4 regions of the Blautia sp. LMAG:36 genome follow, and region 3 is predicted to be linked to each of the others. Evidence: riboswitches for the same ligand, from Rfam matches in the RefSeq annotation. Region 3 holds a riboswitch; each other region holds the start of a gene.

What was found. Region 3 has a riboswitch for cobalamin ahead of CCC17_RS01385 (sirohydrochlorin cobaltochelatase). Riboswitches for the same ligand answer to the same signal wherever they lie in the genome.
Region 1: it holds a riboswitch for cobalamin, as region 3 does, so the genes downstream of both, CCC17_RS00820 (ABC transporter substrate-binding protein) here and CCC17_RS01385 (sirohydrochlorin cobaltochelatase) in region 3, are expected to answer to the same signal.
Region 2: it holds a riboswitch for cobalamin, as region 3 does, so the genes downstream of both, nikB (nickel ABC transporter permease) here and CCC17_RS01385 (sirohydrochlorin cobaltochelatase) in region 3, are expected to answer to the same signal.
Region 4: it holds a riboswitch for cobalamin, as region 3 does, so the genes downstream of both, CCC17_RS12385 (ABC transporter permease) here and CCC17_RS01385 (sirohydrochlorin cobaltochelatase) in region 3, are expected to answer to the same signal.

The regions. Positions count from the first base shown of each region.
Region 1 is NZ_NALB01000003.1:128,474-130,681, forward strand. Features, by position in the region: gene pcrA (DNA helicase PcrA) at 1-883, shown strand, start outside; cobalamin riboswitch at 982-1,277, shown strand; gene CCC17_RS00820 (ABC transporter substrate-binding protein) at 1,381-2,208, shown strand, end outside.
Region 2 is NZ_NALB01000010.1:287,556-289,763, reverse strand. Features, by position in the region: gene nikC (nickel transporter permease) at 1-104, opposite strand, end outside; gene nikB (nickel ABC transporter permease) at 105-1,043, opposite strand; cobalamin riboswitch at 1,228-1,416, opposite strand; gene CCC17_RS13815 (M14 family metallopeptidase) at 1,701-2,208, opposite strand, start outside.
Region 3 is NZ_NALB01000003.1:253,887-256,094, reverse strand. Features, by position in the region: gene CCC17_RS01385 (sirohydrochlorin cobaltochelatase) at 1-813, opposite strand, end outside; cobalamin riboswitch at 976-1,150, opposite strand; gene CCC17_RS01380 (NAD(P)/FAD-dependent oxidoreductase) at 1,470-2,208, opposite strand, start outside.
Region 4 is NZ_NALB01000009.1:259-2,466, reverse strand. Features, by position in the region: gene CCC17_RS12385 (ABC transporter permease) at 1-873, opposite strand, end outside; cobalamin riboswitch at 1,010-1,222, opposite strand; gene CCC17_RS12380 (IS3 family transposase) at 1,316-2,161, opposite strand; partial or broken gene CCC17_RS12375 (helix-turn-helix domain-containing protein) at 2,158-2,208, opposite strand, start outside.

The sequences.
Region 1 (2,208 bases), 130 kb from region 3:
CAGGGCAGCAGGAAAGATCAATGATTTTGTATCCTTTATCCAGGGACTGAAAAGTAAGGCAGAGGCCTATACAGTCCGTGAAACCCTGGAAGAGGTCATTGAACTTACCGGTTATGTGAAGGAACTGGAGGCAGAGAAAACGGAGGAGGCTCAGGCGAGGATCGAAAATATCGATGAGCTGATCTCCAAGACAGAATCCTTCCAGGAAGCCATGGAGGAGGCCGGACAGCCGGCAACACTTTCTGCATTTCTGGAGGAGATCGCACTGGTGGCAGATATCGATTCTGTTGATCCGGATCAGGATTATGTGCTGCTGATGACTCTTCACAGTGCCAAGGGACTGGAGTTCCCAAATGTATTTATCGTGGGAATGGAGGACGGTGTTTTTCCGGGATATGCTTCCATCTGGTCCGGTGATCCGTCGGATATCGAGGAGGAGCGAAGGCTCTGTTATGTGGGGATCACCCGTGCCATGAAGGAACTGACTTTAACCTGTGCAAAACAGCGGATGATCCGTGGGGAGACTCAGTATAACCGTGTGTCACGTTTTGTAAGGGAGGTTCCACGGGAGCTGGTAGATCTTGGACATACCATTCAGGAGAAAAAGCCCAGAGTAGATGATATCGTATCTCCGAAAAGCGCCTATGCCCAGATGAAAATGAATTTCCAGGCAAAGAGCACCCTGCAGAAAAAAGATTTCACAGTGAAGAAGGCGGACAGCCTGGACTATGGTGAGGGAGACACGGTCCGTCATGTGAAATTCGGAGTCGGTATCGTAAAAAATATCGCAGACGGCGGCAGAGACTACGAAGTGACGGTAGACTTTGACAAAGTCGGCGTGAAAAAAATGTTCGCCGGTTTTGCCAAGCTGAAAAAGATCTGAGAGGGATCTCTCCGGGCAGACTATTTCTGCAAAAAACTGTAAAAATCCGGCCTCAAGGTTGTAATTGGAAAACCGGTATGTTAGAATCAGTATCAGCGTAATTGAATTGCTGTGAAGTGGACAGTATCACCGGCACATATGCTGCCGGATACTGTGAGAGGGAATCGGGTAAAAAGCCTGAGCGGTTGCGGCCACTGTATACAGAAGAAGGGATTTCACATGCCATTGCAGAAACTCATGTGAGAAGGCGAAATCCCGATGTCAGAGAGATTCTGGAGAAAATTCTGATATATCATTCATGATCGGCTAAAAGATGAATGGTGTATCAGTTTTTATTTTGCGGAGTTTTTTCTGAGTCTGTAAGTCAGGAAACCTGCTTGACAGTATGTAAGTGGGAGCTTCCGTACAAAGTGTTCCGTGCAGATTTTATGAAGCCCCATCTTTTCGGTTACCCATAGGCAACAGGAGATAAAACAGGCGAAAAGAGAGGAAATGAAATGAAAAACAAGTATGTATCCACAAGAATCATGGCAATGGTAATGGCAGCGGCAATGACCGTATCAGCAGCTCCGGCTGTTTATGCCGCAGAGAGAGCAGACTCCGAGACCATCAAGGAAGACAACCAGCCGGCAGCAGAAGACAGTACAGAGTCTGCAGACACCGAAGATTCTTCCGCAGAGGCAACCAAGACAGAATATCATCTGACCATCACAACCTATGATTACGATGGAAACGAAATCGAAACCACTTATGAAAAAGCACCGGAAAAAGTCCTTGCTGTATATCAGGGAAGCATTGAGACTATGCTCGCACTTGGTCTGGAAGACCACCTGGTAGCTACCGCAGGTCTTGATAATGAAGTTCCGGAAGATCTCAAAGAAGCATTCTCAAAAACAAATTATCTTGACGAATTTACCCCATCCCTTGAAACTGTAACAATGCTGGAGCCGGACATGATCTTATCCTGGAGCTCTCTTTTCTCTGATAAGAATCTGGGAAATGTAACAGACTGGATCGACAAAGGCTGCAACACCTACTACAACACCAATACTCGTCCGGACGGCGACAGAACACTGGAAAATGAATTCACAGATATCTTAAATATCGGAAAGATCTTCGATGTACAGGACAAAGCACAGGCTATCGTTGATGATGCAAAAGCAGTGATCGACAAAACTCTTACTGCAACTGCAGATGTAAAAGACAAACCAAGCGTAATGGTATTGGAGCCTCTTGGAGATGACATCACAAACTATGGCGTAAAGAGCCTTGGCGGAGATATGGTAACACAGTTAGGCGCAACTCTTGCAAACCCGGATGCTTCC
Region 2 (2,208 bases), on a different contig from region 3:
GAGAGCTGCGGCGCAAAGATCGCAATTCCGATCACCACGAGACCCAGAATGAAGAAAAGAGTGAACTGTTTATTTTCTTTGAATGTTCGTAATACCTTTTTCAATTATCTATCCTCCTTAAGTCTTGGATCGAGATAAGTATAGGACAGATCCACAAGCAGGTTGATGCACATGTACAGGATCGCGATCCAGAGTACATAGCCCTGTACAAGAGGATAGTCACGACAGGAAATCGCCTTTACTGCCATATTTCCCATTCCAGGCCAGTTGTAAATGATCTCTACAACTGCAGTACCTCCCAGAAGACTTCCAAGGGAAAGTCCCAGCAGCGTTACCAGCGGAAGCATAACATTAGGAAGAACGTGTTTCCAGAGAATGACGCTTTCCTTGATTCCACGCATTCTTGCACCTGTGACATAATCCTGGTGAAGTTCCTCCAGTACTGCACTTCTTACCTGTCTGGTATATTTTGCAGACATAGCAAGTGCAAGAGTCAGCGCCGGGAGGATCATGGATTTAAAATCCGTACTGCCTCCTGCAACATTGATCCAGCGAAGCTGAACACCAAAGATGCTGAGAAGGATCAGGCCCAGCCAGAAGCTTGGAACAGATACTCCCACAAAGGTAATTCCTCTCACAAAATAATCCGGGAATTTGTTCTGATATACAGCGGCCAGGATTCCAAGCGGTATGGAAATAATGACCATCATCAGAAGTGCCAGCAACGACATCCTCAGCGTCGGCCAGAAACAGGATACCAGTTTATCTGTTACCGGCATTTTGAAAGAATAGGACTGTCCCATATCTCCTGTAACAACACCCTTCAGCCAGGAACCATACTGCACGAGAAAGGGCTGATCAAGGCCAAGCTCATGTCTTGTCTGTTCCAGAAGCTCTGGTGTAGGAAGATTACCACACTCTGTCAGCATGATCTCCGCAGGATCACCAGGTGACAGGTAGGTCAGTCCAAATGTGAAAAAGCTGATTCCAAATAATACAATGATGATCTGGAGAAATCTTTTTCCTACTTGTTTCTTTGTCACGTTTTACTCCTTTCCTCATTTGATGCGATTTTAACATTGCCGTTTTAATTGAGTTAGATAAAAGAAACTATTGGATTCTTAATATGCAGAATATGCATGGAATTTTAGAAAATTTGCACGAAAAAAGCCCGTGACGAAATACGGGCATACAAAATAAATATGCTTCCTATCTTCCGTAAGAATCATTTTAAAACAATTGCAAGCAGGTCTCCTGACTTAGGATCCTTACCCTCAGACACCTTCCCGGTCTATTTCTCACGCACTCGACCAGTGGTACTTTGTCTGAGGATTCCCCCTTACAGTGACGGGATCGTACCGGATTTACACCGGTTTCCCTATTAATCCTCTCAGAACTTACAACGGCTGATGTGAAAATCAGCAAATGCTGTTAAATTACTGCAACATTATATGATAAAACTATAGTTTATGTCTATGGAAAAATGTTATATTTTTAGAAAACTCATAAATTTTGTTAAAGATGCTTGAATTGTATATATCCCCCATGGGGGATATGACAATTGGATTTATCTGATCTGCTAAAAAAACACGGATTTTACCTCGCTATTTTTACAAATAGAATAGCAAATGGTAAAACCCGGTTTTCTTACTGTTTCAATATGATTTCAGACAGAAGCGTTCTGAAAAGGTTGTTTACTATCAGGTCAGAGTCTCCGTGATCGCTGCATATGCGATCATTGGTCCGTCTTCAATAATGTTCAGACTGGCTGTTTGATAAAGTACGACTCCGTTTTCAGTTGCAATAGATGTGTAAAGTAAATTCCCATAGTAATCTCTCAGTTCACCCAGTTCTTCCCCCTTAAAAAAGTATTCTCCAGGCTTCTTGGACGGATACCAGCATCCGGTATACGGCGCATATTCATAGACTACATTTTCAAGAAGCATCTGACGGTAATGCTTCAGACCATGACACGCCTTTCCCTGGAGATGAAAAACAAGGTGACGGACGTCTCTTTTATCCTGTTCTACTTCCTCCCAGGTCCAGTAGCTGTGTCCGCCTCTTTCGATAAGAATACTTGGAATTCCAAGAGAAGAAGCATAATTGTAGGCGCCACCTGTGGCAGTTGTGGAACGGACCACATATTTTACGCCGATATGCCGTGCCATATGTAATGACTTCTCTGCTGTTTTTTCATCTACAACCCCT
Region 3 (2,208 bases):
ATCCATGCTGTCAAATCCGGCCTCTTTGCAAGCCGTATCTGTGATCGCCTGAGCAACGGCTTTCTTGTCATCATTGATCACAGTTGCATCGTCTCCAACCTCACCGAGCATTGGCTCTGCGATAGCTACAGACTCGAATTTATCTTTATAGCCATTGATCGCTTCTGTCATCTCATCGTACTCAGCACCATGCATCAGATGGGTAGGCTGTACAACCAGATTCTTAACACCATTCTCTACTGCACGGTCAAGAGCCTGCTGCATGTTATCGATCACTTCATCATCTCTTGCCTCTACATGGTTGATGATGATCTGTGCTGTAAATGCTCTTCTTACAGACCAGTCCGGATAAGCTTCTGCAAGAGCATCCTCGATTCCCTTGACATCCTCTGCACGGCTGTCATTGAAGGAAGTACCAAAGCTTACAACAAGAAGTTCATTCTCACCGATCTCATCCTGGTTACGCGGATCGTCCTTGGAAGCATCTCCTGTGTCACGTCCGAAATAATCCGGATCTGCATTCTCACCCTCTACCAGTTCTTTCTGAGCATCTGTCAGAGCATCCCATGCTTCTTTGGCTGCCTTGCAGTCCTCATCTGTTGTGTCGTTTCTTTCCTGTACATAGATCTTGTCGATCAGAGCTGCTACATTATCTGCTGCTTCCTGATCTGCATCAGAAGCCTCTGTGGTATCAGCTGCCTCAGCGTTCTCTTCTGTAGCAGAATCCTCTGCTGCCATTGCTGTTGTAGCCGCACCCATAGAGCATGTCATGGAAACTGCGAGCATCAGAGCTAACATTGTTTTTCTTTTCATTTCTCATTGTCCTCTTTTCATGTATTTCCAGAATACTGATATGTACAAAAAAGCAGCAGCTCTCTGCGGCCGCCTGCTCACACATGATTCTCTGCGCAATACAAATACATAAAAAGAAGTTCTGTATTGTTATGGAGAATACCGATTCGTAAACCGCGAATCCCTGAATCTCACAATAAGGCAGTTCTCCTGACTTGGTTCCACGCTGCTTTCCCTTCCCGGTCTCCCAGTGGTTATAAAAGCAACTCCCCTTTCACAGTGACGGTATCGTTCCGGATTCTCACCGGATTCTCTTTTGCACATCCGACTGGATGCAACCTTATCATTATAACATTTGCACATATTTTCTTTTACCTGGTTATCTAACTTTTACCACAAACTCATAAATTTGTCAAGATTGATGTCAGACGATTCACGGTTTTCTGTGATCTTCGCTCACCAAAAACACCTCGCGAAATATTACCAGTGAACAGTAACCGGTTTTCTCCCTGTATCTGTCAGTTATTATCAGAATACTTTCTCCAATATTCATGCACATCCTGCATAAAAAACAGCCCCTTTCTGTCATCACCCTGATATCAGAAAAGGACTGTCTTACACTGGATATTCGCAATCCGCTTCGCTACTTGCTCATAACAGATAAACTGCTTTGCAGTTTATCTGTTAAAATACTCCTGCTCCAGGTATCTGGCTACGTAGACTCCGCTGGCAGATGCATGGGACAGAGAATGGGTCACGCCGCTGCAGTCTCCGATAACAAAGAGACCCTTGTGGCAGGTTTCCAGATTTTCGTCGATCTCAACCTCCATGTTGTAGAATTTAACCTCCACGCCATAAAGCAAAGTATCGTCATCCGCGGTTCCCGGTGCGATCTTATCCAGAGCATAGATCATCTCGATGATGCCATCCAGGATACGTTTCGGCATAACAAGACTTAAATCTCCCGGTGTCGCAGAAAGTGTAGGTGTTACGAAACTTTCCTCAATACGGGCTTTTGTGCTTCGTCTTCCGCGGATCAGATCTCCAAACCGCTGTACCATAACACCACCGCCAAGCATATTGGAAAGTCTTGCAATGCTCTCACCGTATCCGTTGCTGTCATGGAACGGCTCTGAGAAATGCTTGGATACCAGAAGGGCAAAGTTTGTATTGTTGGTATGCTTTGCCGGATCTTCGTAGCTGTGACCGTTTACTGTGATGATACCGTTGGTATTTTCATTCACGACAACACCTCGCGGGTTCATGCAGAAGGTACGGACCATATCCTCAAACTTCTCAGTTCTGTAAACAATCTTGCTCTCATAAAGCTCATCTGTCAGACGGCTGAAAACCTCTGCCGGAAGCTCCACACGGACTCCGATGTCCACACGGTTGGAAAGAGTCGGGATCTTAAGC
Region 4 (2,208 bases), on a different contig from region 3:
TAATACTACAATGCCAACAGCCAGAATAAAGATAAAACATTGCAGCACCGGAGTGTCTTTTGAGATCACGGATTTCAATGCCAGATTTCCGATTCCCTGAATTGAAAAAATACTTTCTATCACAGCTGAGCCACAGAAAAAACCGATCACAATTGATACCAGACGTGTCAGCACAGGAATCAGAATATTTTTCAGACCATGACGCAAAATTACATTTACAGATGACAATCCCTTGGCTCTGCTGGCACGTATGTAATCCTGCTTCAGCACCTGTATCATATTGGTACGGATCAATCTCGTCATAATTCCAAAGAAACTGATATCCATGGCAAATGCCGCGAGAATCGGGATACCTCCGGCATCTCCTCCGATCACGGAAATCACTTTTAGCTTTACTCCAAATATATATAGCAGCATCAGACCGATCCAGAAAGACGGCATAGATACACTGAGGGACGACAAAATGCGAATGACTTTATCCAGAACTCTGTTTTCGTAAATTGCCGACAAAATTCCAAGAGGGACTGATACGATCATCAACAATAAAAACGAAGTAACTGCCAGTTTAAATGTCTGTGGAAAATATCTTTTTAATTCCTCAAAAGCCGGTTTTCTGGTAGAATATGATTTTCCAAAATCGCCATGAAGTGCCTGATCCAGCCATTTCCCGTATTGTACCAGCACTGGCTGATCCAGTCCTTCCTCATGCCGTACTTCTTCTATCTGCTCCGGTGACGGATGCTCGTATTTTTTCTCCGCCAGAACTCTGGCCGCATCACCTGCCGATATAAAACTCAGCATAAAAATAATAAATGTAACCGCCAGAACTACCGGAATCATAAATATAAAACGCTTTGCAATTACTTTTCCCATTTTCATTTCTCCTCATTTTTCATCTGTTTATTCGGTTAAAATAAAAAAAGCTGATATGATCCAGCATCATATCAGCACAAAAAACAAACCTCTACCTCAGGCAGAGCTTATTCCTTCTGTATCCCATCCGAATCAGAATTCTTCTGTCAAAAAGGCAAGTCTCCTGACTCCAGTTCTTCCTACTTACCATCTTCCCGGATCTCTCCAGTGATATTTTGGTTTTCGTCCCTGTCTGATATGCCCCTTGTCAAGTAGACAGGTGAGATATCTAAAGGTAAGCGACAAAAATACCTACATTTCATTTTGGAGTGTAGGTATTTTTATGCACACCATTTCTCTTTATATTTTTTAATTCGTTTGTTTTCTGGAATAGGATATTCTACTGGTATGTCAGATTTCAGTGCTTCTTGAACGTACTTCTAGGGGTGTTTTGCAGCAATACCTATCCTGTGGACGTTCTTTCACTATAAAATCTTATATAATCCTTTATTGCAAATCTTAATGAGGATTCATCAGTTATTTCGTACATCTGATACATTTCTGCTTTGATAATTCCCCAGAAACCTTCTGTTGGTCCATTATCAATACAATGTCCAACCCGAGACATGGATTGTCTCATTTCTTGTTTTACAAGTTTCTTTTTAAACATTTTGCTGGTATACTGGAATCCCCGATCTGAATGAAAAATCGGCTTTGCACAGGGGTTCAACGCAATTGCCTTATCAAAAGTTTTAAATACTAATTTATTATCATTTCTGGCACTAACAGCATATGACACAGGATATCTATCATACAGATCTATAATGGCACTTAAATACAACTTCTTTTTTTTACCTGGCACTTTAAATTCAGTCACATCAGTAGCCCATTTTTGATTGGGTGCAGTTGCGTAAAAATCTCTTTGTAATATATTTTGTGTTGTTTCATCTGCATTGGCATTCCTATATTTTTTCTTCTTTTTTCGTATAACGGAATGGATTCCCAGTTTTTTCATAATTCTGTGAACTCTATTTTTGCTGTACTTTGTTTGATTAAAATGATTGATCCAAGAAGTCATTCTCCGATACCCTAAGATATGACTAAAGCGTTCATCATACTCCTTAATGAGCTCTGCAAGTTTGATGTTTTCCATTTCATCCTCAGGTGTTTCACGGTGTAGCCATTTATAATAAGCAGCTCTTGCGACCTCCAAATGTTTACACATCCATCCAATACTCCAGTTTTTCTCTGTATGAAAATATTCTATCGCAAGATATTTTGATTCATGACGAACCTTACCCAGCCTCACATCCTTTCGAAGTCTTTCACTTTTTTTAACAATTCAACAACCATATC